DNA from 2 places in the Weizmannia sp. FSL W8-0676 genome. Region 2 is predicted to be linked to the other one. Evidence: riboswitches for the same ligand, from Rfam matches in the RefSeq annotation. Region 2 holds a riboswitch; the other holds the start of a gene.
The links. Region 2 has a riboswitch for cobalamin ahead of NST20_RS01290 (ribonucleoside-diphosphate reductase subunit alpha). Riboswitches for the same ligand answer to the same signal wherever they lie in the genome.

Region 1: another riboswitch for cobalamin. It lies ahead of NST20_RS14125 (terpene cyclase); the one in region 2 lies ahead of NST20_RS01290 (ribonucleoside-diphosphate reductase subunit alpha).

What each region holds. Positions count from the first base shown of each region.
Region 1 covers NZ_CP151954.1:2,868,074-2,882,870, forward strand. Annotated here, with positions in the region: gene pcp (pyroglutamyl-peptidase I) at 1-471, opposite strand, end outside; gene NST20_RS14090 (MFS transporter) at 825-2,030, shown strand; gene NST20_RS14095 (OsmC family protein) at 2,046-2,495, shown strand; gene NST20_RS14100 (amino acid ABC transporter ATP-binding protein) at 2,698-3,420, opposite strand; gene NST20_RS14105 (amino acid ABC transporter permease) at 3,413-4,072, opposite strand; gene NST20_RS14110 (transporter substrate-binding domain-containing protein) at 4,138-4,905, opposite strand; gene NST20_RS14115 (M20 family metallopeptidase) at 5,022-6,203, opposite strand; gene htpG (molecular chaperone HtpG) at 6,504-8,381, opposite strand; adenosylcobalamin (AdoCbl) riboswitch at 8,547-8,694, shown strand; gene NST20_RS14125 (terpene cyclase) at 8,730-10,163, shown strand; gene NST20_RS14130 (DUF4430 domain-containing protein) at 10,170-10,925, shown strand; gene NST20_RS14135 (ECF transporter S component) at 10,938-11,501, shown strand; gene NST20_RS14140 (class I SAM-dependent methyltransferase) at 12,427-13,032, opposite strand; gene NST20_RS14145 (FAD-binding oxidoreductase) at 13,077-14,198, opposite strand; partial or broken gene NST20_RS14150 (DUF86 domain-containing protein) at 14,202-14,576, opposite strand; gene NST20_RS14155 (nucleotidyltransferase domain-containing protein) at 14,611-14,766, opposite strand.
Region 2 covers NZ_CP151954.1:244,412-259,208, forward strand. Annotated here, with positions in the region: gene NST20_RS01270 (Crp/Fnr family transcriptional regulator) at 1-370, shown strand, start outside; gene NST20_RS01275 (cation-translocating P-type ATPase) at 574-2,517, shown strand; gene NST20_RS01280 (heavy-metal-associated domain-containing protein) at 2,539-2,760, shown strand; gene NST20_RS01285 (IS256 family transposase) at 3,177-4,352, opposite strand; cobalamin riboswitch at 5,306-5,502, shown strand; gene NST20_RS01290 (ribonucleoside-diphosphate reductase subunit alpha) at 5,628-7,862, shown strand; gene NST20_RS01295 (flavodoxin) at 7,847-8,329, shown strand; gene NST20_RS01300 (ribonucleotide-diphosphate reductase subunit beta) at 8,274-9,317, shown strand; gene NST20_RS01305 (glycerol-3-phosphate acyltransferase) at 9,491-10,105, opposite strand; gene NST20_RS01310 (glycosyltransferase family 2 protein) at 10,102-11,187, opposite strand; gene NST20_RS01315 (DUF4351 domain-containing protein) at 11,456-12,385, shown strand; gene NST20_RS01320 (PaaI family thioesterase) at 12,517-13,014, shown strand; gene NST20_RS01325 (EamA family transporter) at 13,146-14,087, shown strand; gene NST20_RS01330 (multidrug efflux SMR transporter) at 14,101-14,415, opposite strand; gene NST20_RS01335 (multidrug efflux SMR transporter) at 14,415-14,756, opposite strand.

The DNA of each region.
Region 1 (14,797 bases), 700 kb from region 2:
TTTTGCCAGATGGTGCATGACGCCGTAAAACAGGTGGTTACAGACAAATGTGCCTGCTGTGTTGGAGACAGCAGACGGGATTCCCGCCTCCCGCAGCTGCCTCGTGATCGTTTTAATCGGCAGCGTCGACCAATAAGCCGCGGGGCCGTCCGCTGCAATCGGGTCGTCAATGGGCTGATTGTGCTGATTGTCCGGGATGCGGGCATCATCGATATTTATCGCCACACGTTCCGGCGTGATTTGCGTGCGCCCCCCTGCCTGCCCGACGCAAATGACAACATCGGGCTTTTCGCGTTCAATGGCCTCAGCAGCGATCCGGATCGATTCGTGAAATACGGTCGGCACTTGCTGCGTGACAATGTGAATGCCTTCCATATTTTTTCCGTCCAATTGCTTGATGGCTTCCAGGGCAGGGTTTACTTTATCCCCGCCAAAAGGATCAAAACCGGTTAAGAGTACTTTTTTCTCCATTTTCCTCTCCTCCTTCAATAAAGTGCAATGATCTCTCGTTTAATCTCGTATTCTCCAAATTTCAAATGGATATAAGCAGGGTAAGGCCCAGCCTCCTATTTGACTAACAGATACATCAATACAATGTTAAAAAATTGCGCCGGCTGATTTTCATCCCTTTGCCGGTGCTGCACTCTTTGCAGCACGGTTCTGCGCCGGGCACCCCCACCATGCCAGGTGGAAAATGCGGCATGGACATATTCGAAGAAGAGCTTCTGTTATTTCTGGTATAGAAACAAATTGAATATTCTTGCTGAAACGTTCTATAATGAAGTTACCTGTTTTTGTATGTTAGAAATGGGGAGGGACTTCCTTTGGATAAACCGAAATTGTGGACGAAAGACTTCATTATGATTTCTTCCACAAATTTTTTTACGCACGTTGTATTTTACTTGTTAATGACCAGTATTGCCATGTATGTCACAACCGCCTACCATGCAAGCCAGGGGATGGCAGGGCTTGCGGCGGGAATATTTGTGCTCGCTTCGCTCATTGCACGGTTATTTGCCGGGAAATATTTCGACAAAATCGGCCGCAAGCAGATGCTGGTCAGCGGATTGGTTGTTTTTCTGGCGGTGATGTTGCTTCATTTTAAAGCTGACAGTCTCCTGTTTTTGATGGTTTTGCGCTTTATCCAGGGAGCAATGCACGGCGTGATTACGACAGCGGCCGGCGCCATTGTCGCGGATATCATCCCGAATGAACGGCGCGGGGAAGGCACCGGCTATTATGCGACAAGCATGAATCTAGCGATGGCGATCGGGCCGTTTTTAGGGATTCTGATTACCCGGTTTGCCGATTTTCAGATGATCGTGCTGGTGTCAAGCATCATTGCATTCATCGATCTGATTTCTGCCATTTTGTTATCCGTTCCAAAACCGGCGCCTGCGAATGCACAAGTGAAGGAAATGGCCCGTTTTAAAGTAAAAGATTACTTTGAACCGGCTGCCGTGCCGATTTCAGGTGCAGTTTTTGCGGTTACGCTTGCCTATTCCAGCGTGCTGTCTTTCTTATCTTTGTATGCAAGGGACATTGGACTAACCGGCGCCGCCACTTATTTTTTCCTTGTATATGCGGCAGCGCTCGTCATTACAAGGCCTTTCACAGGCAGATGGTTTGATGAACGCGGGGAAAATGTTGTCGTTTACCCGCTGTTTATTTTGTTAATTGCCGGTTTCGTCCTGCTCAGCCAGGCGCACAGCGGATGGATGCTGCTTTTGTCAGGAGCTTTGATCGGGATCGGTTACGGCACCGTGCAGTCCAGTTTCCAGGCAATTGCCATTCAGCTTTCGCCGCCGAACCGGAAAGCCCTGGCAACTTCGACGTTTTTCATTTTTCTTGACCTGGCAAGCGGATCTGGGCCTTATCTGCTCGGGACAGTTGCCGGTTTGATGGATTTCCGGATGTTGTATCTTGCGGTTTCGGGCTGGGTTGTCCTGTGTATTGCCGTTTATTATGCCGTCCATGGGAGAAAAGCAGCAGCCAGCAAAAACACAACAGCAGCAGAAAGTAAATTTTAACAGGAGGGGTTGCACATGGCAGAACATCACTTTCATTTAAAAGCAGACTGGCCGGGGCTTCGCAATGATACAGGGAACATCGCATGCGGAAATCTGGTGGCAAAAATTTCCATTCCTCCGGAGATGGGCGGTCCGGGTGCCGGCACAAATCCGGACGAAATGTTGCTCGGGGCTGCCGCAACATGTTATATCATTACGCTGGCGGCGATGATGGAACGCAGCAGCCTGGAGAAAGAAAGTTTGACAATGGCATCAGAAGGGATCGTCGATGTGACCGGCGGCGTATTTACGTATAAAAAGATCATCCACCGGCCGGAAATTGTGCTGAAACCGGGCGCATCCGAGAGCGACGTCCGGCTCGCGCGGAAACTCGCGGAAAAAGCCGAAAAATCATGCATGATCAGCCGGGCCATTCAGGGAAATGTGGAAATGGAGCTTGAAGTTACGGTGAAAACAGCCGGCTGACTGGAACGGCAGGCAACTGTGAAAAAAGAAAAAGGCTGCCCTGCTGTTTGGGAAGCCATTGGAAAAGTGATTTTGCATGTCAGTATACAACATATAGAACGGAAAAAGACGTTGAGGCGGTGTCCCAACGTCTTTTCTTAGCTTCGCTTTTTGGGAGCTGCCTTCGTTTCCAGCAGCTCCTTTCGGTGAACAACTGTGTTTTTTACAATACTTTGTCCAAAAAGTCCTGTGCCCGGGTTGTTTTCGGGCGCGAAAAGAATTCATCCGGTGTGCTGTCTTCCAAAATTTTTCCGCCGTCAAGAAACAGGACGCGGTCGGCCACTTCGCGGGCAAAGCCCATTTCGTGTGTGACGATGACCATCGTCATGCCGGTTTGGGCAAGGTCTTTCATGACGTTCAGCACTTCTTTGACCATCTCGGGATCAAGTGCGGATGTCGGTTCGTCAAACAGCATCAGTTTCGGTTCCATCGCCAGCGCGCGCGCAATCGCGACACGCTGCTTCTGCCCGCCGGAAAGGCTGTCCGGATATGCGCCTTCTTTTTCCGTCAGGCCGACTTTTGCCAGCAATTCGCGCGCTTTTGCTTCGGCGGTATGGCGGTTCATCTTCTTTACTTTCATCGGCGCGTAAGTCAGATTGTCCAGCACCTTTTTATGCGGAAAAAGATGAAAGTGCTGGAACACCATTCCAATTTCCGAGCGGACTTTCATTACATTCGTTTTTTTGTCGGTGATTTCTTCCCCGTCAATCCAAATCCGCCCTTTTGTCGGCTCCTCCAGGAAATTCAGGCAGCGCAGAAAGGTCGATTTGCCGGATCCGGACGGTCCGATGACAACGACGACTTCCCCTTTTCCGACTTCTGTTGTAATATCTTTTAAAACTTCATTATGCCCGAACTGCTTATGGAGATGTTCGACTTTAATCACTGTATTTCATCTTCCTTTCCACTTGTCTGCCAAGCATGGTGAGGATAAAGACAAGCACCCAGTAAATCGCGGCAACAAACAGCAGCGGTTCAAAATTGTGATACGTTTGTGCACCGACAACCTGGGCACGGCGCATCAAATCGAGATAACCGATAGTCGATACAAGGGCAGACTCTTTGGTCAGAGAAACAAATTCATTCATCAACGCCGGCAAAATATTTTTCATCGCCTGCGGTAAAATCAAGTCTTTCATCATTAAATAATACGGTACACCGAGCGCCTGAGCAGCTTCTGTCTGGCCTTTGTCAACCGCCTGAATCCCGGCCCGGATGATTTCCGATACATAAGCCGCAGAGTTTAAGCCGAATGCGAGAATAGCGGACGGAAACGGCTGGATATCGTAACCGGTCAGCTGTGGAATGGCAAAATAAATGAGCATCAGCTGCACAATGAGCGGCGTGCCCCGGAAAATTGATGTATAAATATCGCCTATCCATTTCAATGTTTTAATATGAGAAATTTTAAAAAGGGCAAAAATCGTGCCAAGCACAAACCCGAAAAGGATCGCAAAAAATACAAATTTTAAAGTTACCCATATTCCTTTTAAAATAAAAGGAATATAAGGCACAATTTGGCTGAAATCCAAATTCATGCCTTACACCTCACTTTGTTTGTTTTGAAAAAACAGCGCCCTGCTCAGCAAGGCGCCTGCATGCATTACTGTTTGTCAAGTTTCCATTTCTTTCTCAGCTCATCCAGTTTCCCGTTCTTTTCTGCTTTTGCCAGCACTTTGTTGACTTTCGCCGTCAATTTGCTGCCTTTTGGAAAAGCAACAGCCATGCCCGGGGAGCTCGAGGTCGGGTCGTCAAAGCCAACCAGGTTTTGCTTCTTGATATAGCCTTCTGCGACTGATTTATCAAGATAGGCTACTTGAATCCGTTTTGAAAGCAATTCTTCAATTAAGTTTGTGGAGTTGTCCAGCTTTTTGACTGTAAAATTGTACTTTCCTTTCAGCTTGTCCGCGCCCTCTTCCTGAATGGTGCCGAGCTGGACGCCGACGGTTTTGCCTTTCAAGTCATCCAGTGTCTTGACAGGGGAACCTTTTAACGTAACAAACATTTCCCCTGAATGATGGTACGGGGTGGAGAAGTCGACGTTTTTGGCACGTTCTTTCGTTGCGGACATCCCGGAAAGGACCATGTCAACACGGTGCGATTGCAACGCCCCGATCAAGCCGTCAAATTTCATATCTTTAATTTCGAGTTTGTATCCCAGTTCTTTTGCAATATAGTTGGCGAGATCCGCGTCAAATCCAATTACTTTTCCTGCTGTGTCCCTTGTTTCAAACGGGGCAAAGTCGGCTGAAGTGCCCATGACGAGCGTTTTTTCTTTTTTCGCGGTGCTTTTGCTGCTGTTCGTTTGGCCGCAAGCTGCCGCAATCACCATTGAAAATACAATTGCGATGCCTAACACGATCTTTTTCACAATGTTTCCCCCTATGAATATATCATTCTTGGTAAGTATCTTTATTCAACAAAATGTATTTTAACACGATGCGCAATGTTTGAAAAGATCCCTATTTTAAAAAGGATTGCCATTTTTCAGCTGCTTACCGGTATTTTTTTAACGGTTTCTGCAAACTCGCCTTTTACTTTTTCCAAAAGTTCCCCATTTGTGAGAAGGTCAAATCCGGTCATGGCCAAAGCCAGCGCGCCGCTCGATAAGATCTGATGCGCATTGTCCGTAATCGTCATATCGGCAAATGCTTTTGTATGCGCGACAAGCCCCGGGGCATCCAGGCCGATATACGGGTGGATCGCCGGCACGACATGGCTGACGTTACCCATATCAATGGATCCGTATGAGGTTTTTGGCGGATTGACTTTTTTCACTTTTGTTTGTAAAAGGTTTTCCGTGAACATGTTCGACAATGTCTTGTTTGTGATCATATTGTCATAGCTTAGTTCGTAATTGGATATTTGCACGGCGGCACCGGTCATGATCGCCGCACCCTGTGCGATCTTTTTCACCTTGTCAACCACTTCGTTTAAAACAGCGCGTGCTTTGGCGCGCACATAAAACTGGGCTACCGCCTTATCAGGGACAATGTTTGCGGCAATGCCGCCTTCTTTGATAATGCCGTGGATACGGACATCGGAAGTGACATGCTGGCGGAGCGCATTTACGCCGTTAAACAGCTGAATCGCCGCATCAAGTGCGTTAATGCCGTCTTCCGGATTGGATGCCGCATGGGCTGATTTCCCGCGGAAGTCAAACTGGATCGCGTCCATCGCAAGCGACTCGCCGCTTTCATACGACTCATCGGCCGGGTGGACAATCATCGCGGCATCGATCCCATTGAAAATGCCCTGTTCTGCCATCGCAACTTTCGCGCCGTTCGTTTCTTCCGCCGGTGTTCCGAGCACCACCGCACGGCCGCCGGTTTCATCAATGACTTTGCTTAAAAGCACACCCGCACCCGCACTCATGGTTCCGATCATATTGTGGCCGCAGCCGTGGCCGACACCCGGAAGCGCATCATATTCGCATAAAAAGGCAACTACCAGTCCCGGTTTTCCGCTGTCATAAACGGCTTTAAAAGCAGTCGGCCTGCCGACAATTCCTTTTTCCACTGCAAAGCCGTGTGACGCAAGGAAGTCCGTGAGCAATTTCATGGACTGGTATTCCTGGTCGCCAAGTTCGGGATGATGATATAAGTAGTCGCTCATTTCCCAAAGCTTGGACTCGATTTGACTCAAATGGTGTCTAAGCTGTTCCTTCATTGGATGGCCCCCTTGTATTGTTCGTGTGCGCCAAAGTTAATATTTATAAATAATATGTTATAAATATACATCACCTTTCCTTATTCGACAAGCCTTTTTTAAAAAAAATACAAAAAGGCCCCATCTTGCTTCAGATGGAGCCTTCTTCGTCATAAAACTACTGCTATTCATGAAATGTTCCAGCCATATGGTTTGCAAATGCCCCGGTGCTCACTGGCACGGGCACAGCAACTATGCCGGCTATCGTGGGCCGTAGATTTACCACATGTCCCGTGTTTTTTCGCAAACATGCGGGCTTCCTTATGCCATCATTTTGCAAATATCATTTGAAAATGCAACCGGGTCTTCAATCTCGAGCCCTTCAATCAGCCGCGCCTGGTTATACAACAGGTTTGTATAAAGCTTGCATTTGTCCTTGTCATGGGCGAACGCCTCTTTTAATGCGTTAAATACATCATGATGGATGTTAATTTCGAGCACTTTATCGGCTTTCACACTTTGCCCGTTCGGCATGGCGCTCAGCACCTTTTCCATTTCAATTGACACTTCGCCGTCCGTGGTGAAGCAGACCGGATGCGATTTTAAGCGGTGCGAGGCGCGGACATCTTTCACTTTTCCGTCCAGTGCCTCTTTCATAAATGCAAAGAGATCTTTGTTTTCTTTTTCCTCGGCATCGGTTTCTTTTGTGTCTTCCGTTTCAAAGCCGAGGTCGCCGCTTGACACGGACCTGAATTCTTTTTCCTTATAATTCATGAGCATCTTAATCGCAAATTCATCAATATCTTCCGTAAAATAAAGGATTTCGTATCCTTTATCAAGCACAAGTTCCGTCTGCGGCAATTTTTCAATCCGGTCGATCGACTCGCCGGTTGCGTAATAAATGTATTTTTGGTCTTCCGGCATGCGACTTACGTATTCATCAAGCGTAACAAGCTTTTTCTCTTTTGAAGAATAAAACATCAGGAGATCCTGCAAATCTTCTTTGTGCGCGCCAAATTCATTGTACACACCGAATTTCAGCTGGCGGCCGAATGATTTGAAAAACGCTTCGTACTGCTCGCGATTCTCTTTCAAAAGGTTTGCCAGTTCGCGTTTGATTTTGCTTTTGATATTTTTCGCAATCAGCTTCAGCTGACGGTCGTGCTGGAGCATTTCCCGCGAAATGTTCAGAGACAAATCTTCGGAATCGACCATCCCTTTGACAAAGCTGAAGTAATCCGGTAAAAGATCCGGGCATTTTTCCATAATCAGGACGCCATTCGCATACAGTTCCAACCCTTTTTCATATTCCGGCGTATAATAATCGAACGGAATTTTTTCCGGAATGTAAAGAATCGCATTGTAACGCACAGTGCCGTCGACTTTGATGTGGATATGCTTAACCGGTTTGTCAAAGCCGTAATGCTTTTCCATATAAAATTGCTCATAATCTTCGTCTGTCAGTTCGTTTTTGTTTTTGCGCCAGATCGGGACCATGCTGTTGAGCGTTTGTTCTTCTTTGACCTCTTCGTACTCATCTTCGCTGCCTTCTTTCAGGCGCCTTTCCGTTACTTCCATTTTAATCGGGTAGCGGATAAAATCAGAATATTTTTTCACGATGGCCCGCAGCCGGTACTCTTCCAGGTACTGATCGTAGTCTTCATCCTCTGTGTTTTCTTTCAGCTTCAATATAATATCCGTGCCGTTGCCGTCTTTTTCGCACGGTTCAATTGAATAGCCTTCCGCGCCTTTCGACTGCCATTTATAAGCCTGATCGCTCCCTGCAGCCTTGGAAATGACGGTAATTTCATCTGCCACCATGAATGCCGAGTAGAAACCGACGCCGAACTGGCCGATGAGGTCATATCCGTCTTTCATTTCATTGTCATTTTTAAACGCAAGTGAACCGCTTTGCGCAATGGTGCCGAGATTTTCTTCCAGTTCCTTCTCTGTCATGCCGATCCCGGTATCGGAAACCGTCAGTGTCCTGTTTTCTTTGTCCGGGGTAATTTTAATGTAGTAGCTGTCTTTATCAAATGTTAAATTTTCATCTGTCAAAGCTTTGTAATAAATTTTATCGATTGCGTCGCTGGCGTTGGATATCAGCTCGCGCAAGAAAATTTCTTTTTGCGTGTAAATCGAGTGGATCATCATGTCGAGAAGCCGTTTGGATTCTGCTTTAAATTCCTTTACCGCCACTTCGATCTCTCCTTTATATGTATAAATGATGGCAATGCCCCTTTAGCACTCCGAACGCAAGAGTGCTAACATCTTATTTTTTAGCACAGCACCGCTTGTTTGTCAATGAAACAGTGGCAGAAATTGTCCTTTCCAACAGGCAGGGGTTGTTCTATAATTAGTAACTGACATCTAAATACGGGCTTGGGCGATGGAAACAGGTGAAATTCCTGTACGGTCCCGCCACTGTGATGGAAAAAATTTTCCTAAGTCAGATCTTTCTCCCAAGCTGTCGGTTTATTTGAAGCCTACGAGGTATAGGAGAAAAATTTTTGCCCTTGTATACCTCTTTTTGTACAGGGGTTTTTTATGGAAAGGAGAGCGGTAATGGTGGGGAAAAAATGGTTCGGGATTCTCTGGGGAATTGTTCTTATTTTTGTGTTATCTTTCCCGTCCGAAAGCTTTGCAGCAGTATCTGTCAGCAAAGACATAAAGAATACAGCATCATATTTTAAATCTTCCGCTTTAAACTCTGATTTTGCAGTAGCCGCACTGGCAAAGGAGAATTTGCTAACAGCCAATGAGATAAAGCAGTACCGGAAAGTTTTAACAGACCGGGTGAATGCCAAAAAGGTAACCGGTACGGAACTCGTTAAGACCATCATCGCTCTAAAAGCGATTGGAGAGGATCCGGAAAACTTTCAAAAGCAGAATTTGATCAAACGCGTATACGATACGGCGGCAGAAAGCTCGGTAACCGGATATGCCTATGATTTAATCGCTTTGAATACGGATGACTATGAGATTCCGAGTGATGCACCGAATACTCCTGCTAAAATTGCAGCAAAACTGGTTGATGCGGAACTTCCGGACGGCGGTTGGAGCTGGAGTTCTTCCGCCAAAAATTCGGATGTTGACTCAACCGGCATGGTACTGACCGCACTTGGCACTTATCAGGATAAACATGATAAAGATGTGAACACGGCAATCCGTGACGGCATTAAATACTTGAAGGCAGCAGAAAAAGAAAACGCCAGCTTTGACAACTACGGCATTAATTCGTGCACAACCGCCCAGGCCATCATCGGTCTTGTCTCTGTCGGCGTTGACCCGACAACCCGTGATTTTGTTAAAAAGGGCACGAATCCTATTTCTGCACTCAGCACATATAAAGATTCCAAAAACGGCGGATACAAATGGAAAACGACAAGCGAATCTTCAGACAGCTTTTCAACAGAACAGGTTTTCCAAGCCCTTGTCGCCTATGACCTTTTTCTAAAAGGAGATACCCTGTATAACTTCAGGAATATTAGCAGATCCCATGCCGGCAGTACGGGCGCAACTGATTCGGATGCCGGGGACAAGGATTCTGGCAACGACACTTCTTCAAATGGTAACGGGGCGGACAGCAGCAGCGGCCACAGCCCGGCTGCAGCCGCTACAAAAGTGGTTGAAAAGCATACGAAAGAAGTCGTAACCAAAACGAACACCATTACGAATACGAAAGACCATACGATTACGCATAACAACACCACTACAAAAACCAATACGGTGGAAAAACCGGCCGCAGCCAAAAAACAAACGCCGGCAAAAACAAAAACAGCTTCAAATGCAAAAAAAGAGGACAAACCTGCAACTGCAGCTGCCCAGGCACCCCCTGCAGAAGATGCGCAGCAAGAGCCGAAAAAAGTCGTCATTACCAAAACAACGGGTGTTTCTCCTGTGCACGGCTGGGTCGGTTCCCTTTCTGCGGGTGCAGGCGTCATCCTGCTAATCATCCGTAAAAAATTTCTGGGGGTATGAGCAGGAATGAAATATAAAAGTATCATTATTGATAGTATTGCCGTTTTATTGATTGCATTCGGCACCTGGTTTTTTATCGACGGTTTCCATTTTGAATCGAAAACCGTTAAAACTTATTCTGAAACAACACAAGTTGCAAACACTTCAGCGAAGGAAAAGGATACGGCAGCAAAAGACAGTACAACCGGAAAGAAAACGGACGCCGCCGGCAGCAACAAAACGGATGAAAAAAGCAATACGGGCGGATCCGAAAGCAATGCGGCGGATTCAGCTGCCCACTCCAAAAATGCTGAAGAAAAGGCTTCTGCAGACAGCAAGACGGATAAAGCACCTGCCACAAATACCAAAACGGCGGTCACATCCAGCACATCAACGAAAACGACAACCGGGGCTTCTTCGTCCGGGTCCGGCAGCAGCCACGCTTCCGGCAACACCGCAGCGCCATCTAAAGCAAAAGCCGAAACGGTTTCTTTAACCGTAAAGGGCTACAAAGGGCCGGTTTTCAGCGGCAAATACAGTTATAAAAGCGGAGACACTGCATTTTCCGCTTTAAAAAAAGCCGCCGCTTCTGAAGGCGTAAGCCTCGATTATTCCGGGTCCGGTGCAACCGTCTATGTAAAGGGCATTAATGGCCAGTATGAAGGGGATCAAGGCGGCATGAGCGGCTGGAAATATAAAGTAAACGGAAAAGAGCCAAACGTTTCCGCAGGGTCGTATAAACTAAAAACCGGCGATCAGGTTGTCTGGTTCTATTATAAATAGGAGATGCATAAAATGGGGAATCAGCCGCTTGAAAAAAGGAAGTCAGCGAAAACCGCTTCACGGCTGACAAGGAGAATGGCGCTTCTTGCCATGCTGGCGGCCCTGAGCGTCGCCGGGCGGATTTTGATGGCATCGGTCCCGAATGTCCAGCCGTGCACCGTGATCATCATTTGCAGTTCTTTTGTTTTCGGCATCCGCTTCGGTTTGGCGCTTGCCTTTTTGACGGTCTTCGGTTCCGACATGTTTCTCGGCATGGGGCTGTTTGCGATCATGCAATTTCTTGCGTGGGGGAGTATCGCGGTGCTTTCCGGCCTGCTCGGCAAGAAAGAGTTATACAAAAAAATCCCGCATCTCGTGTTATGTCTGTATGCAGCTTTTACCGGCTTCCTGTTCGGCTTTATGGTTTCATTAAATTATTTATTTATCGGCGGGCCGTTTGCGTTTTGGACATACTACCTCGGCGGGCTGTTGTTTGACAGCTACCATGCCGCGGGAAACTTCTTCTTTTATTTAATTTTAGGGCCGCTTTTAATCAAACTGATTGCAAAAGAAAAAACACGAATCGAACGCATTTAGCCTAAGGCTGCCTGTTTCACGCAGGCAGCCTTGTTTGGCTGTTGTCTGATATGGAGCACAACAAAAGATGTTGGGTTAACTTAATGGAGAGAATTTAAGTGAACTATTTGAGGTTGGTAATACTTTCGAGTTTATATAATGTTTTAACTGCTATGAGTCTTTCAAGATTCCATTGAATAGCACAATAAACAACAGCACCTCCTTCGTATCCATCAAAGGAAGTGCTGTCCTGTATACTTATCAACTATATAATGCTTACAAAGACGCTAAACCAAATACAAAGTCTTTCTCATCCCTGAAAAATCAAGTTGAACAGTTTGAAATGCAAGTCACACGGGACTCCATTCAAGAAAATAAATCAATTCGCAAGGCGGCTGAAAAGTTGGGCGTAAGCCATTCTACACTGGTCAAAAAAATGAAAAGGTGGAAAATGATCATAGAATAATGTTGAATTACCAAAATCCACTAGCCTTTTCCCCTCCCCCGGAATGCATAAAGAATCTAAGATCTACTGAAACAGCTCAAAGATACTTGAAAAGTAATGCTGCCTATCAATATTCTGGCAAAAAACAGCCGTTTCTAATAGAACTTACTATGGAACGGCTATTTTTTTCAGGGGTGCCCACTCCTCATCCATGTCCCCAGATAACCTTCCAATACGAATTCTTTTAACCCAGTCCATCAACGATGGCCATTTTTCAGGGGTATGGCTGGCTTTTACCTGGAAAAAAGCTTTATACCAGACATATGCCGTTCTGCGGCCATGGTGTCATGTCCGTACAATTCGGAAATTCGATGTCCTCAGCGGCTTTTTCAATATCTGCTGAGTGGGCGGGGGAAGGCGGATCAAAGTAAGCCTTCTCTTATCCAAGCATTCACTTCCTATGAAACCAAAGCTGAGTATCCATTCATTTCACCATCATCCTCACGCAAGCCGGTACACGACAAATTTTTCGTATGGATTATGCTTGTATAAAAGCGTTAGCGGGACTTCGAGTTTTTTTTCAAATGGTGTATGGTCTTCAAGGAAGTAAATATAGTCCTGCGACGGATAATATAAAATAATGTCTGTTTCCCGGTATGCTTCTTCCACCGAGCGTAAAATATTTTGCACAACCTTCATAAAGATTTGAACAGAAAACGGATTAAAAAAGTAAAAACGGTTGTCGTCCGGCAGTATCTTATAATTTTCGGCAAGGCAGCATATAAACCGAATACGGGCGGGCTGAACCGGGAATTTTCTCTCATAGCGTTTCTTGTTTTCGAGGGCTTCCCGGTACAACCATTCATTCATTTCAATGCCGGTCACGGTTGCGCGAAACAAATGATGGATATAAAAATTGAGCCGCCCTTTGCCGCAACCGAAGTCTACCACATGGTCGCTTTTATCCAGTTCATAATGATCGAACAGTTCATCAAGCGCATGATAAGGCGTCGGCTCATAACGGTTGTAATGCAGTGATGCATTAAACCCTTTTTGCTCACCGGTTGTTTTGATATGCAAAATTCCGTCAAAGTAGGAATCGTTCATTGTTTCGCTCCTGTTTTTTCTTGATAAAAGACCGGCCCTGCTGTTTATAAAGGGGCAATTGCCTGTTCCAGCCCGTACGGTGACAAATCCAGTTCTGTTTTCCGGCCGAGTGCAAGCCTTGCAAGCTCAGCGCCGAGAAAAGGGCCGGCCGTTAAACCGGATGCCCCGAGCCCGTTTGCGCAAAGTAGCCCATCATAACCGGGCCATGTGCCGATCACAGGCAAAAAACCCGGCGTGAACGGCCGGAATCCGACTTTCACATCAACAAGGTAAGCTTCAGCCAAACCCGGTGCAACCGGCAGCACTTTATTTAAAACTTCGTGGACCCCTCCGGCTGTTGTGTGCAAATCAAAAGCTTCCGTGTTTTCATGGGTGGCGCCGGCAATGATACGGCCGCCATCGAATGCCAGCAAATACTGATCATTCGGCGGCATGACGACCGGCCAGCTGCTTGTGTCCATACCTTGCAGTTTTAAATGGAGAATCTGCGCTTTTTGGTGGCTGACTTGAAAAGCCGCACTGAGCGGTTTGAACAAATCTTTTGCCCATGCACCCGCTGCCACAATTGTTTTGTCCGCATGCAGCGTGCGGCTTCCGACTTCAACCCCGATGACTTTTCTGCCTTCCACAAGCAGCCGGGCATTGCCATGAATGACTTTGGCTCCGCGTTTGCAAGCAGCATTTAACAGGCAATTGCGCAATGCCTTCCCGTTTACGCGCGCGGCACCGCCGGCATAGACCGCACTGAACCCTTCGTCCAGAATCGGAAACATGGCATGCGTCTCGGCGGCAGACAGCCGTTTTACTTCCCCGATTTCAGGCGCATCTTCCCTTCGCTTTAACGCGCGTTCCTGCATTTTATCAAGCTTTTCTTCATCTGTATGTATGCTGAGAGCGCCAGTCCGTTTATAACCGGTTTCCGTCTCCCCGTCTTTTTCCAATTGGGCAATTAAATCAGGATAGTATTTTGCACCTGCTTTTGCGAGCCGGTACCAGTCTTTGTTGCGCCGCTGCGACAGCCACGGGCATATGATACCGGCAGCCGCTTCCGTTGCCTGCCCGGGATCCGCCCGGTCAACCAGTGTAACAGCTGCGCCCGCTTTTGCAAGATGGTATACAGCAGATGCCCCAAGCACCCCGCCGCCAATTACGATATATGATAGCATGAGTTACGCCTGCTTTCTGTAAAATAAGATTTGCTTTAAAATATCCAAATCAATGGCCTGGTCATCATGAACAGCGATATTCTGAAACCCAACCATTGCCTTTCATTTTGCGGCCGTTTCTTCATTGATCAACCCCGTTCGCTTTCAGCAGATCAAAAGCCTCCCTGCTCGTCTGTGGGAGCCCGAGCTGTTCTTTTGCAGCAATGTGCATGGGCCAAGTCAATCGATGCTTCACAAGCACGCTGGATATTGAGAATGATGGAGTCCTGTTTCGTAAAGTCCTCTAAACTTGCAGGAGAGCCGCTAATACACTTCCCGGACACGTTTCAGGCAGCGCTCAATGGTACTTATCTTGTTCAAGACCACTTCATCTTCCATACACAGCCCCGTTTTTTGCAATATTTTTCAATATTTAGGCACGTTCCTCGTTAAGCTTTGCATACAAACGATACGCCAGCATTCGTTTTACATTCAGGGCATTTTCATTTTTCATATCCATGACGATGCCGGTTGCAAAAATCTGCGCCTGAAATACAGTAGGGGCCTGGTTCAGATCAATAAGATCCACATCCTTATTTAATCTATCTGCAAGTTCCTGG
Region 2 (14,797 bases):
TCAAGCCTATTTGCTGGCATATCCCCAAATCGCTTTAAAAATTTTAACGGAAATCACGAAGCGTTTGGAAGAATCGGAAAAACAAACGGCCCGGGTAGCGGTCGAAAACGTGGAATCCAGAATCATCTCCTTCTTAGCCAGTTGTGTGGAACGAAGCGGCGCGGATGATACAGTGATTGCCTTGCCAATGTCTAAAAAAGATTTGGCTTCTTACCTGGGAACAACCCCCGAAACCATCAGCCGAAAGTTTACAAACCTGGAAAAACAGGGATTAATAGAACAGCTGCCAAATAAGAAAATCAAAATTCCTGATTTGGACGGGCTGTTATTGTATGCAGATGAAGCAACATCAGCCGGCGGGCACCATTAAAAAGCACTGAACAAAATAAACAAGCGGCGGGAAACCACTATAATGGCGGCCCGCCGCTTTTTGTGCGCCCGACATTTTGTTTGCAAACTTTTTCAATGGCCCGGCCTGCAGAGTATATTTAAATCCAAAATCTTGACAAAGGTCAATGATGAAAGCAAGGGGCTCTTTTAAAATAATCGTATAACAGGTGAGGGGGAGTCCTAATGTTAGAACAAATCCATCAACATAAGTATCATCTGGCATGGATCGCCGGCGTTTTGATCGTTCTTGGTTTATTGATGAAATGGTTGGGCTTTTACGCCTGGAGGGATGGTTTTTTGATGGCAGCAACCGTTGCTGCTGCCCTTCCCATCGCCATCAAAGCCTGGCAAGCGGCCAGGATGAAAACGTTCAGTATTGAGTTGCTCGTTACGGTGGCGGTTGCAGGCGCCTTCCTGATCCACGAATATATGGAATCCGCAGCTGTCACTTTCCTGTTTCTGTTCGGCGATTATTTAGAAGCCAGGACATTAAAAAAAACCCGTTCATCTTTAAAGCAATTGGCGGATATGGCCCCGCAGGAAGCGATCTTGCTTCAAGAAGACGGAACCCGCAAAAAAACGGCTGCAGATCGCGTCCGGGCAGGAAACAAGCTGGTAGTCCTCCCGGGCGGCAAAATACCGGTTGACGGGACCATTGCAAAGGGCCGGGCATTCGTGAATGAATCAGCGGTTACCGGGGAACCGGCCCCCGTCATGAAAAAAGAAAACGATCCTGTTTTTAGCGGCTCGATTTTGGATACCGGCTATATCGAAATGATCGCTGAAAAAGTCGGGGATGACACAACGTTTGCAAAGATGATTGAACTGGTGGAAGAAGCCCAGGATGCAAAATCAAAAACCGAACGTTTTCTCGACCGGTTTGCCAACTATTACACACCGGCGATTGTCATCCTTGCACTTGCTGTGTTTGTTTTTACCCGTGATTTTCACAAGGCGATTACCTTCCTGGTCATTGCCTGCCCGGGTGCGCTTGTGATTGGCGCTCCCGTGTCAAATGTAGCGGGGATTGGAAACGGCGCGAAACACGGTGCGCTGATCAAAGGCGGCGATGTGATGGAAAAACTCGCAAAAGTGGATACGCTCGTATTTGATAAAACCGGCACGCTGACAAAAGGAAAGCCGGAAGTCACGGATGTGCACCTGTTTGGCAAAAGGCGCGAAGAGGAAGTGCTCGGGCTTGTAGCCAAGGCGGAAACCGTCTCTGAACACCCGCTCGGCCAAACGATTGTGAAAGAAGCTGAAGCAAGAGGCATCCCGTTTAACCGGTACCACTTGCAGGAAGGCGAAGCGATAAAAGGGAAAGGAATTGCGGCAACCATTGACGGCATCGCCGTTACAGCGGGGAACCGCAAATGGATGGACGCACAAGGCATCGCTATTTCTCCATCAGCGGACAGTTACGCAACCGATCGTGAAAAAATGGGGAATACGGCTATTTTTATTGCAGCCAATGGAAAGTTAGAAGCCATTCTGTCCATCGCCGACCAAATCCGTGAAGATGCCCGGGCTGCCTTGGAGGATATGCGTGCTGCCGGGATCAAAAGGATCGTCATGTTAACGGGCGATAACCGCCATACCGCCCGGGCCGTCGCCAGCCAATTGGGCATTGATGCCTTTTATGCAGAGCTGCTTCCGGATGAAAAAGTGGAGTATGTGAAGAAACTGAAAGAGGGAGGAGCGGTTGTGGCGATGGCAGGAGACGGCATGAATGATGCCCCTGCGATTGCAACTGCAGATATCGGGCTTGCCATGGGGAAAGGCGGAACGGATATCTCTATCGAAACGGCTGATATCGTTTTGATGGCAGACAAGCTTTCCCAATATGCCCATGCCTTTGTCCTTTCGAAAAAAACGATGCGGAATATGAAACAGAATATAGCAGTGGCATTGGCGGTCGTCGTATTTTTGCTTGTTGGGGTTCTCCGGGGGCAGGTAGACCTTGCAGCCGGCATGTTTGTCCATGAAGGCAGCGTTTTAGCTGTTATTCTCAATGCGATGCGGTTGATCGGGTTTGCACCAAAAGGCGGACGGCAGAAGTTCAAGATCAGCAAAATGGGCGAACTTGATGGAGATCAATTACGGAAACCGGTGCGGCATGTAAAATAAAAACAAAAGGAGGGAAACGGAATGAAAAAAGCCGTGATGCAATTAGAAACGTTAACCTGTCCGTCTTGTATGAAAAAAATAGAAGGCGCGCTGGACAAAGTGGAAGGCGTGGAAAATGTGAAAGTACTTTTCAACGCCAGCAAGGCAAAAGTAGATTTCGACGAGGCAAAGGTTTCAACAGATGAGTTGAAAGAAATCGTTGAAAAAACAGGCTATCAAGTTCAAGCAGTAAAGACGAATTAAAGGTGAAAAGGTTGAGGCCGGTTGCTGGTCCCAACCTTTTCTTTTTTTGCAACCTGAAAGACGTATACGAACCAGCCCAGAAAGGTCGCGGTTGTTGGATCAACTTTTTCATTTTTTGCAACTGCTGCTTGAAAGGGGCGGGAATAACGGGCTAATCTGGAACGCCTCTATAACGTAGATGGGCTCTATGTGAAGGAAGGGCCTCATTTTTGCGTGCTTTCTTAACATAGCCGAGTCAAGTCCAGGTTATTGTGTAAATTTATGGGCAAATGTTTTCAACCACCCCTTCATTTTTTCGGCTTAACTTCCATGGATTTTTTTCTTCATCTCCGGGAAGGGATGTCAAATGCCTTTCAATTTGACATCCCTTCCCGGAGATGAAATCATCCATGATGGAAGTTAAGCTGAAAATGCTGCTAACTATTCTTTCCCATAAGTGACTTCCTCTTCGAGTATTCTGTATCTTGATACTGCATTAAAACGGCACCAACCAAACGAAAAGCAGATTGGGTATTAGGAAAAATGCGAATGACCCTTTCCCTTCTACGAACCTCTTGGTTAAGCCGCTCGAGGGAATTAGTACTCCGTATGTGCATACGGATATTCTCAGGAAAGTTCATGTATTGGATAGTATCTTCAAAACCTTCATCTAAAATGGCCAGGGCTTTTTCAAATCTTGCTTCTGTACCAAATTTGTTTATTAATTCATCTTTAAACTTGCGTATGTCCTCAATCGTAACGGCCTCAAACACGCGCTTAATCATCACCCGGATTTCTGCAGTATCTTTTTTGGGCAGTTTTTCAATGATATTGCGTTTAAAATGAACATTGCACCTTTGCCAAGCAGTGCCAATGAATTCCCGTTGTATTGCTTTCTGAAGGCCCATGTGAGCATCGGAAATAACGAGTTTTGGTGATTGGAGTCCACGTGATTTAAGTTGTTTAAAAAATGAACTCCAACTCTCCAAACTTTCTGCATGGTCAACGCTTAAACCCAGTATTTCACGTGTATTCTTCTCTGTAATGGCAGTCGCAATATAAACAGCCTTTGATACGACCTTATGGTGCTCCCGTACTTTTATATACATGGCGTCCACAAACACATAAGGGTAGTAGGTTGTATTCAACGGTCTCTCGGCCCAAGCATTCACAATGGGATCCAGTTTTTGCGTAAGGGAAGAGACAAACGACTTGGATACATTCTTACCGCAAAGCTGTTCTACGACATTTGTGACCTTACGGGTAGAGACGCCATTGATGACCATCTCCAACATAGAAAGGACGAAAGCTTGGTCACATCTGGCATACTTTTCAAATAAGGTAGTTGAGAATTCGCCATTACGTGTCCGGGGAACTTTTAATGTAACATTGCCGATGCTCATCAACAGCTCGCGTTCATAGTAACCGTTCCGGTAATCCCGGCGTTCAACAGCGCGTTCATAAGGGCTCGTTTTTAAATAGTCATCCCTTTCCTTTTCCATAAACTCGTTTAACACGAGGACAACCGCTGATTTAATTACCGCGTCAAGATCGGAAGTCATGATGGCTTCTTTTAAAACATCCAAATTTAGGTTAAACTGTAAGTGAGTCATTTTATCTCCTCTTTTCATTGTTTATTGTTGTTGAAAACAGTGTTGCCAAGAGTTGATAAAATGACTCCTTCTTTTTACACAATTATACGGACTTAATCCATAGCCGGGCTCTATGTGAAGGAAGGGCCTCATTTTTGCGTGCTTTCTTAACGTAGGCGGGTTCTACGTGAAGGAAGGCCTTCGTTATTGCGTGCTTTCTTAACGTAGCCGGGCTCTATGTGAAGGAAGGCCTTCGTTATTGCGTGCTTTCTTAACGTAGCCGGGCTCTATGTGAAGAAAGGTCCTCGTTTCTGCATGCTTTCTTAACGTAGCCGCCCTCTATGTGAAGGAAGACCTCCGTTTTTTCAAGCTTCCTTAACATAGACGCGTCCTATGTGAAGGAAGATCTTCGTTATTCCGCGCTTCCTTAACGTAGATGGGCTCTATGTAAAGGAAGCCCGTGAATTTTCCGCGCTTTCTTAACGTAGCCGGGCTCTATGTGAAGAAAGGTCCTCGTTTCTGCATGCTTTCTTAACGTAGCCGCCCTCTATGTGAGGGAAGACCTCCGCTTTTTCAAGCTTCCTTGACATAAACGCGTCCTATGTGAAGCCAGCAGCCCACATTTTCACCAGTGCTTTACGAAGAGCGCCCCTATGAGAAGAAAACGCTTAAAATTTTTGCCATTGTGCTTCTGGTTTTTTGCAATGCCATGTGTGGAGGGGAAATTTAATGGGTAAAGTCAAACCGATGTATTGTACCTGCCACCTTAATCGTCTAAAATGGATAACGGACTGTGAAAATATCGGGGGGCCATCTATTCTATGGCTCAGAAAAAAGGCGAAGAAGGCTGGCCCGTATCCGGCATCTTTTTACGGACAAACTTGGCACATATTCAACGAAACTGAGGATTGATATCTTTTGTCGAATATGGTAGGATAACAACATATAGAAATTCTTAAACAAAAAAATACTAAATATAGTATGCGAGTATTGGTGGCTTTGAAATGCCTGAAAAGGGAATCCGGTGGGAAACCGGAGCTGCCCCCGCAACTGTCAGTGTGGACGAAAGAGCGAACCACTGTACCGGCTGCTTTTTTTGGCGGCGGTATGGGAAGGGCTTCATTAGAATGAAACACAAGCCAGGAGACCTGCCAATACTTGAAGTTTCTATTCTTCGGGGTGCGGGAACGGGAAACGGCGGAACAGATGATCACGGATGCTGTTTTTCTGCCGTTTTTGCCGTTCATCCCCCTGAAATGAACGGCTTTTTTGCGTTCAAAAAAGGGAGGGGAAAACGTGATATCTATTCAACTGGAATCAAAAGAAATGATTTTGCAGCTCATTGATCAAATGTCCGCAGGCCTGGAGATTGAAACCGGCGCTTATAAGGAAAAGATTTTAAAATTATGGGACCCGGACGCCACTTTGGCGGAAAAAACAGATCTGCTTATTAAACATGCCCTTGAAAATATCGATGAAGCAGGTGCGGCATGGACATTCTTTGCAGCAAGAATTTACTTACATAAGCTTTATGCCGAAGCCGCCAAAAACCGGCATTATGATCCAGCCCTCAAGTACGGGCCTTTCTATGATTTGCTCAGGCAGCTGGCAGAAAAGGGCATTTATTCTCCAAAACTGCTTGACAAATATACAAAGCAGGAAATCGAAACGCTCGGCCGCATAATCGACCCGGAGAAGGATTTGCTTTTTACGTATCCCGGCCTCTATACGCTCGTAACCCGTTATCTGGCAAGTGATTTTGAAAAGCATGTCTATGAACTGCCGCAAGAGCGCTGGATGGTGATTGCGATGTACCTGATGCAGGATGAACAGCAGGAAACCCGGATGGAACATGTGAAGGAAGCGTACTGGGCGCTCAGCAATCTGTACATGACGGTCGCAACCCCGACGCTCGCGAATGCGGGCAAAACGCATGGCCAGCTCTCGAGTTGTTTCATTGATACAGTGGCGGACAGCCTGCAATCAATCTATGACAGTAACACCGACATCGCCCAGCTTTCGAAAAACGGCGGTGGGATCGGCGTGTATATGGGAAAAATCCGTGGACGGGGAAGCGCCATTAAAGGTTTCCCGGGCATGTCGAGCGGTGTGGTGCCGTGGATCAAACAACTGAACAACACGGCAGTGAGCGTTGACCAGCTTGGGACAAGAAAAGGCGCCATTACCGTCTACCTCGATGTGTGGCACCGCGACATTGAAGATTTTCTCGATTTGAAGTTAAATAACGGCGATGACCGGCTCCGTGCCCGCGATATTTATACGGGCGTGTGCATCCCGGATTATTTTATGGAACAGGTGGAAAAGCGCGGGGACTGGTATGTTTTTGATCCGCATGAAGTAAAAGAAGTCATGGGGTTTGCCCTTGAAGATTTTTACGATGAAGAGAAGGGAAAAGGGAGCTGGCGTGAAAAATATGAGGCGTGCATCCATGCCGATCTCCGTTCGAAAAGGAAAGTACCGGCAATCGAGATTATGAAGCGCATCATGAGATCGCAACTTGAAACCGGAGCGCCGTTTATGTTTTACCGCGATGAAGTGAACCGGCAAAACCCGAACAGCCACAAAGGGATCATTTACTGCTCCAATTTATGCACGGAAATTGCCCAGAACCAGTCCCCGACTGAGCTGATTGAAGAATGGATCGAAGAAGAAAATGTGATCGTAAAGAAATACCGTTCCGGGGATTATGTCGTTTGTAACTTGAGTTCTATCAATCTTGGGAAAGCTGTCCCGGACGGGGTGCTCGAACGGCTTATCCGCATCCAGGTCCGCATGCTCGATCATGTGATTGATGTCAATACGTTGCCCATTAAACAAGTGCAAATTACGAACAAGAAGTACCGTGCGGTCGGGCTTGGCACATTTGGTTGGCATCATTTGCTGGCACTTGAGGGAATTGAATGGGAAACAGAAGCGGCCGTCGAATATGCGGATAAACTGTATGAAAATATTGCCTACTATGCGATTAAAAGCAGCATGGAATTAGCCAGGGAAAAAGGCAGCTATCCGGCATTTCCAGGCAGCAAGTGGAGCACCGGCGCTTATTTTACCGGCAAAGGCTACACAAGTGAACGCTGGTTGGCGCTTGCTGAAGAAGTGAAAAAATACGGCTTGCGGAACGGATATTTAATGGCGGTTGCACCGAATGCGACCACTTCGATTATTGCCGGCTCGACAGCAAGCATTGACCCGGTTTTCCAGCCTTATTATATGGAAGAAAAAAAGGATTACAGATTTCCGGTTACAGCGCCTGATTTAGACCACCGGACGTACAACATTTACCGCCGTTCGGCTTATAAACTTGACCAAAGATGGTCCGTCCGGCAGAATGCGGCAAGGCAAAAACATATTGACCAGAGCATCTCTTTCAATTTTTATGTGCCGTACAATATCCGTGCGCAAGTGTTGCTTGATCTTCATCTGCAGGCTTGGAAGTCCGGCTTGAAAACGACCTATTATGTGCGCTCGACCTCCAATGAAGTGGAGGAATGCGAGTGGTGCCAAAGTTGAAAGTGCTGATTGCGTACTTATCCTATAGCGGCAATACAAAAGAAACGGCGGAACTGCTGGCATCCTGGTGCAAGGCGCGCGGGATGGCGGTGGACATGCACGAAATTGGCATTTCCCCGCCGTTTTCGCCGCGCGACTATGATTTGATCCTGGTCGGGACTTTCACATGGGAACGGGGCGCCACGCCAGAAGAAGTGAAGGATTTTGTTCTGGAAATTGGATGGAAACCTCCCAATGTCGCTGTGTTCGGAACGGGGGAAACGCAATTTGGCGGTGATGATTTATTCTGCCTGGCCGCCCGCAAACTTGCGAAGTTTTACAACAGCCCATGGGAACCGTTAAAAATTGAACAGTCTCCGAGGGGAAGCCAGGAAAAAGAAGTGGAAAAATGGATAGAAGGAGTGCTGGAAGATGTCAAACGCTTTGCTGGAAAAAGCGAAAACGTTGGATCCGGTTCACCCGAATAAAGCGACTGCCTTATTCGGAGGAAAATCAAGCGGGATTTTAAACTGGAATGATCTTGCTTATCCGCACTGGTACAAGACGTATAAAAGATTGTTGGGAAATTACTGGCAATCAGATGAAGTGAATATGTCAACAGATGTGAAACAATTCCCGTTGTTATCGGAAAAAGAGCAGGAAACGTTTTTGAAAATCATCAGCCTGCTGGCAACGCTCGATTCTTCACAAACGAGGACGATTTTGCTTGCTTCACTGTATGCGACCGATCCGTCCGTCCAATCGATTTTGGCGGTGATTGCCCAGCAGGAAGCTGTCCACAATGAGAGTTATTCTTATATTTTATCGTCCGTCGTGTCCCTTGATAAACAAAATGAAGCGTTTGAAATTGGGCGAAAAGATCCGGTGCTGCTAAAGCGGAACAAAAAGCTGATGGAGCAATACAATGCGTTTGCCCAGCAGCCGGATGTGGAAGATATTGTGAAAACACTCGTATATTCGACATTGCTGGAAGGCTTGTTCTTTTATTCCGGCTTTGCTTTCTTTTATAATCTGGCGCGGCAAAACAAAATGGTCGGCACATCGACGATGATCAGTTATATTAACCGCGATGAGCTGGAACACGGGCGCTTTATTTCGGAACTGATCCGCGCGGTGCTTTCCGAACATCCGGAATTGAACACGCCGGCCTTTTCCGATTGGGTGTATGCCCGGTTCCGCGAGTCCGTTGACTTGGAAACAGAGTGGTCGGAATACGTGCTCCGGGACGTGGAAGGGATCGATCTTGAAGAAATGGCCGGTTTTATCAAATACCGTGCCAATAAAATGCTGCGCATGATCGGATTAAGCGAGCTGTACCCGGAACATGCTGAAAATCCAATGAAATGGATCCGCGCCTATGCTGATAATTTTGATGCAACCAAAACGGATTTCTTTGAACAAAAGTCCCGTTCTTATACAAAAGTGAGCGATTTGAACGGATTTGACGAGCTGTAATCTGCCTTTAGACGCCCATGCTGCAGTGAACGCGGCACCAGAGCCGGCGTATATTTTCGGGATAGAACATCATTTGCAGCACGGTGAAAACCAATTTTGGAAAGAAAACGGCAAAAACAGACCTGATGGCCTTGGCAAAAAAGCGGGAGTAATTCCCGCTTTTTTGTATGCCATTACATGGTGAAATCCCTTTCCTTTTTCAAACGCATGAGCGCTTTTTTATTTTTCCACAGCAGGATGACAAAGTTGCCCAGCCAGATCCATAAGAGAAAAGAAGGGAATCTTCGAAAAATAAGAAAGAGGGACAGCAGCAGGAATCCGGTTGCCGTTTGCAGGCTGTCTTCACTGCTGGTTGTTTTTTTGCCTTTTTTCACCACCTTCGCCAGGACATAAAAGCATGCAAGAATAACTGCATAAGTGAGGGATATGCGAAATTTGGTCAATGCGCTCCATACACCGAAGCTTACGGCAAGGCCTTTTCCGCCGTTTCCTTTTAAAAAAGGGGAAAAGGCATGCCCGGCAATCGGCGCCAGGGCAATGGGAATCAATGCCTTATGCGATGGGGCCGCCCCGGATTTTATGATCAGCCAAACCGGAAGAAACCCTTTGCCGAAGTCACCCGCAATGCCAAGCAACCCGTATTTGTAACCGGCTTTTTTCCAAAGGTTAGCTGCACCGGGATTTCCATCTTCAGTTTCGCGAATATTGATGTTCAATAACAGGCCGATCCAGTAAGAAAACATCAGCGAACCCGAAAGAAAACAAAGTGCTGACAATAAAAAAGTCATTTGTTTTGCCCCCTTCCCACATCAATGTATCTGCCTTTCCAAAGCACTTTTTTACGAAAATGGGACTGATAAAGGGAATACAGGATGATGGTCAGGAAAAAAATCATGGATAAAAAGTGAAACAAAGGTTGCAGGATGCCAAAGTTTCCCGCATGCCGGTTAAAATAATAGATTTGGGCGGCATACAGCAAATAGCCTGCCACAAAGTAAGGGATGCCGGAAAAGCAGCCGAGCTCGGATATGAGCAGGCCAAGAATCCAGAAAACGACAGCCGCAATTGTAAAAGGATGGATGGCTGATGTGCTTAACACCGCCCCTTTTGCAAATCCTTGCAACTCCTGCCTGAAACCGCCGGGATACATGCGGAAGAAGACGAGCCCGCTTCCGGTAAAATTGGTGACCGGAATGCCGGCCTGTTGAAAACGGGCGCCTAAGTTCAGATCGTCCAGCATTTCAGCGCGGATATTCCCATGCCCGCCAATTTTGTCATAATCTTCTTTTGATACACAAATACAGGCACCGTAAAGCCCTTTTTGCCGGTTGAAGCGTTCAAACGGCGAGGTGAATGAGAAAATCCCGAGCAGGTTCAGAACCATTGCCAGTTTCTCATAAAATTTTTCGGTATGATGGTACGGAACGACAGAGATGGCGCCCCCCTGCTGTTTTTGTGCTGTAACAAGAGAGCTGATGGCGTGTTCAGCAAGGCGGATGTCGGCATCGAGAAAGATAAGCAGATCCCCGGTGGATTTCACGTAACCGTTCCAGGCGGCCCACGTTTTTCCGGTCCAGCCATCCGGAAGATCAGGCGCAGAAACGACGGTGACACCGAATTTTTCTGCTGTTTCTTTTGTTTTGTCTTCGGAATGGTCGTCCACCACAATGATTTCACCGGGTTTGGTTGTTTGCTTGTTTAAAGAATCCAACAGGGCAGGCAGGATGTTTTCTTCATTTCTTGCCGGAATAATAACGGATATCTTTTCCCGCCCGGCTGTGCCGTGTGCTTGCGGTAAAGGACGCTTGCGGAAAAGGACGAATCCCGTCAGCAGGCCGCATAAAATAAACCAGTATAAAATGGCAGGCATTTTCACCACTTCCTGTTCTGCTGTATAGAGTGAACGTAGGGTAAATTTGTATGGCAAAGCAGTTAAGATCAATTTTGTATCTCTATTTTACATCAGGGCTTCCCGGAAGGAAAAAGTTAGCATGCAAATAGAATGATGGTTTTGCGTCTGCCCCTCCTGTTCCGAGGGAATGGCAGATGAAATTTGAAAAAATGGTGTGCCCGCCACTTGAAAAACGAACGTTTGTCCTTTATAATAAAACTGAAAAATAAGAAAAGGAGTGTGGCCATTGGAACTGGTCATGGAAAAACATGCCGGTTATCACGTGCATGACCGTTTGTTTAAGGAGCTGATCCAAAACTTTTTTCAGGAGTTTATGGATGCCTTTTTCCCGGATCTTTCAGCGGATCTCGACTACCGCCGGGTGCGGTTTTTGTCGCAGGAACAGTTTACGGACTTTCCGGGCGGTGAGCAAAAACGGGTTGATATCCTTGCCGAAACGAAGGTAAAAGGGGAAGACACCGTGATTCTCATCCATGTAGAGCCGCAGTCGTATTACGAGAAGCCCTTTCCTGAACGCATGTTTCGTTATTACATGATGATCAGTCTGCGGCACCGGAAACCGGTATTGCCGATTGCCGTTTTCAGTTATGAGGAGAAAACAGAGACCCCTGATACGTACACCTTTGCGTTCCACAACATTGAAATTCTTCGTTTTCACTATTTATCCATTCATCTGATGAAACAAAATTGGAGAAATTATATCCGCAGCAACAACCCTGTTGCCGCGGCATTATTAAGCAAAATGGGGTATACAGAAACAGAACGGGTGCAGGTCAAACTGGAGTTTCTGCGGATGCTGGCCCGGATGGAACTCGACCCTGCAAAAATGAGGCTGTTACACGGTTTCTTTGATTATTATTTAAAATTGAACGAAAAAGAGGAGGCGGAAGTAATGGAAAACATTAAAATGCTGGATCCGAACGAAGCAGAGCAAGTATTGAAGCTGCCGAATTCCTATTTTGACCGCGGGTATAAGAAGGGGAAAGAGGAAGGCAGAGAAGAAGGAAGGGAAGAAGAAAGAAAAGAATTGCTACAAACGATTCCAATTGCCATCAAAATGTTGCAGGAGGGTATGGAGCTTCAATTAATTGTGGAAAAAACTGGCCTGAGCCGGACAGAAGTGGAAAAAATAAAACAGCAGCTGGAAAATTTATAAGAAAAAAAGATTTTCACCGGACATCTGGTTGCCGGTGTTTTTTATAACGCAAAACTTTCTAAAAATACAGCTGTTAAAATTTCGTGCAAAATGTATTATAATTTTAAATAGAATAAAAAAGGGGTGAGGAAATGGAGGAAAGTGTTACAAAGGCAGTTCAGGATTACTATCCCGATTCATTTGCAACTTGTTACGGCTGCGGGCGGCTGAATGAAAAAGGCCATCATTTTCGCACGGGCTGGCTGGGGGACAAAACCATCACGATTTATACGCCGCTTCCTGGATATATGGGGGGAATTCCAGGGTTTGCCTACGGAGGGATCGTAGCATCGCTGATTGACTGCCATAGCGCCGGTTCCGCATCGTTGTATGTGCTCCGGAAAAACGGCAACGAACTTGGCGACGGGACAGAGCCGCCACGGTTTGTAACCGGCACATTAAAAGTGGAATATAAACACCCTACCCCGCTTGGTGTGCCGCTTAAGGCAATAGGAACCGTTACCGAGATTCATCCGAAAAAGTACCGGATCAACACAGAAGTATTTGCGGAAGATAAAGTGGTCGTAACAGGGGAAGTTATCATGGTCATGATGCCGGAAAAATTCAGGGAGAAAGTAAAACAGCAGTAAAGCCTAGCGCGGCATTGGTCCTTGAAAGATGCGCCGGGTAAAAACAATCAAGCAGCATGGAAAGCATCTTCCGGGCAACCGGCACGGATGCGGACCGCCATTTCCACAAGACAGCCAAACAGAATAGAAAGATGGGGAATAGATTGGAAAAAGTTGTACAGCAACTTGCAACAGAAGCGCATACACTACGAGCGAAAGGAATCGCGCTTGTTTTATCAGGCGCGGTACTATGGGGTGTATCCGGTACGATTGCGCAATATTTGTTCCAGCATTTGCAAATGGATATGCAATGGCTCACGGTCATGCGGCTGCTTGTATCCGGCCTGCTCTTGCTCGGATTTTGTTACGGAAGAGAAAGAAATCGTGTCACAGGGGTATGGAAAGACCCGGCTTCACGGAGAGATCTGATTTTTTTTGCGGTTTTCGGCATGCTCGGCGTCCAATACACCTATTTTGCCGCTATCCGGTACGGCAATGCAGCAACAGCAACCATTTTGCAAAGCCTCGAGTGTGTCATTGTGCCATGTTTTCTGGCCGTCCGATTCAGGAGAATGCCTGGTCGGCGTACGTTATTTGCCGTCTTTCTTGCAGTTGCCGGAACATTTTTGCTTGTCACACACGGCAGTTTTACGACGCTGTCCATTTCGGGAAAAGCACTTTTCTGGGGTATTTTAACGGCTTTGACCGCTGCTTTTTACACGCTCCAGCCAATTAAGCTTCTCCATCAATGGGGTGCGGACGTAACTGTCGGTTGGGGGATGCTGATCGGGGGCGCGGTCTTAAGTTTCATCCATCCGCCGTGGCATGCAGCTGGGAACTTTTCTCCGGCCGCGGTGCCGGGGATTGCTTTTGTCATTTTATTTGGAACGCTGGTTGCCTTTCTTTGCTATTTGGAAGGGCTGAAATATTTAAGTGCATCAGAAACAACCGTACTTGCCACAGCAGAGCCGCTTTCCGCCGCATTTTTAACTGTGGTGTGGCTCCATGTTCCGCTCGGCTTTTTTGACTGGGCCGGTGCGCTGATGATTATCAGCACCATTTTCATTTTGGCGTTAAAAGGAAAACATGCATAACACCGCGTGGCGGTCATGATACCAGCTTCAGCCCGACCGCTGCGCCTAAAATCATCGTGATAAAAACAATTCTCCGCCAGTCTCTTGATTCTCCAAAAAATAACATGCCGACAATTGCGCCCCCTGCTGCACCGATTCCTGTCCAGACGGCGTAGGCCGTGCCCATCGGCAGTGTCCGCATCGCAAACGACATAAACAAAAAACTGCCGCCGAAAGCAAGCACCATGAGTAGCACAGACGACAGATTGCGGCGGCGGTTTACCATATTCATGGCGGCTACGCCGAGCATTTCGCATAACCCTGCAATGAGTAAAGAAGCCCAAGCCATCAAGAATCAGCCTCCCCGCTGCTTTTTTCATTTTCCACCATCCTCAAGCCAACAATGCCCGCCAGCAGAATGAGAATCAAAATGATTTTTATCAAACTAAACGGTTCGCCGAAAAATACGATTCCGAAGAAAACCGTTCCGGCTGTGCCAAGCCCGACAAAAACGGCATACACCGTTCCGACCGGCAAATTCTTGCTTGCCGCAATGAGTGCGTAAAAGCTGGCGGTAATGGCAATCAGCGTACCCATCCATTCCAGCAAGTTATCTGCATGTTTCAACCCGATGACCCAAAAGACTTCGAAAAAAGCCCCAACGAGCACAATGAGCCAGGATTTATTCATTTCAAACACCTCCCATAAAAAATCCCGGCGAGCTGCGCAAA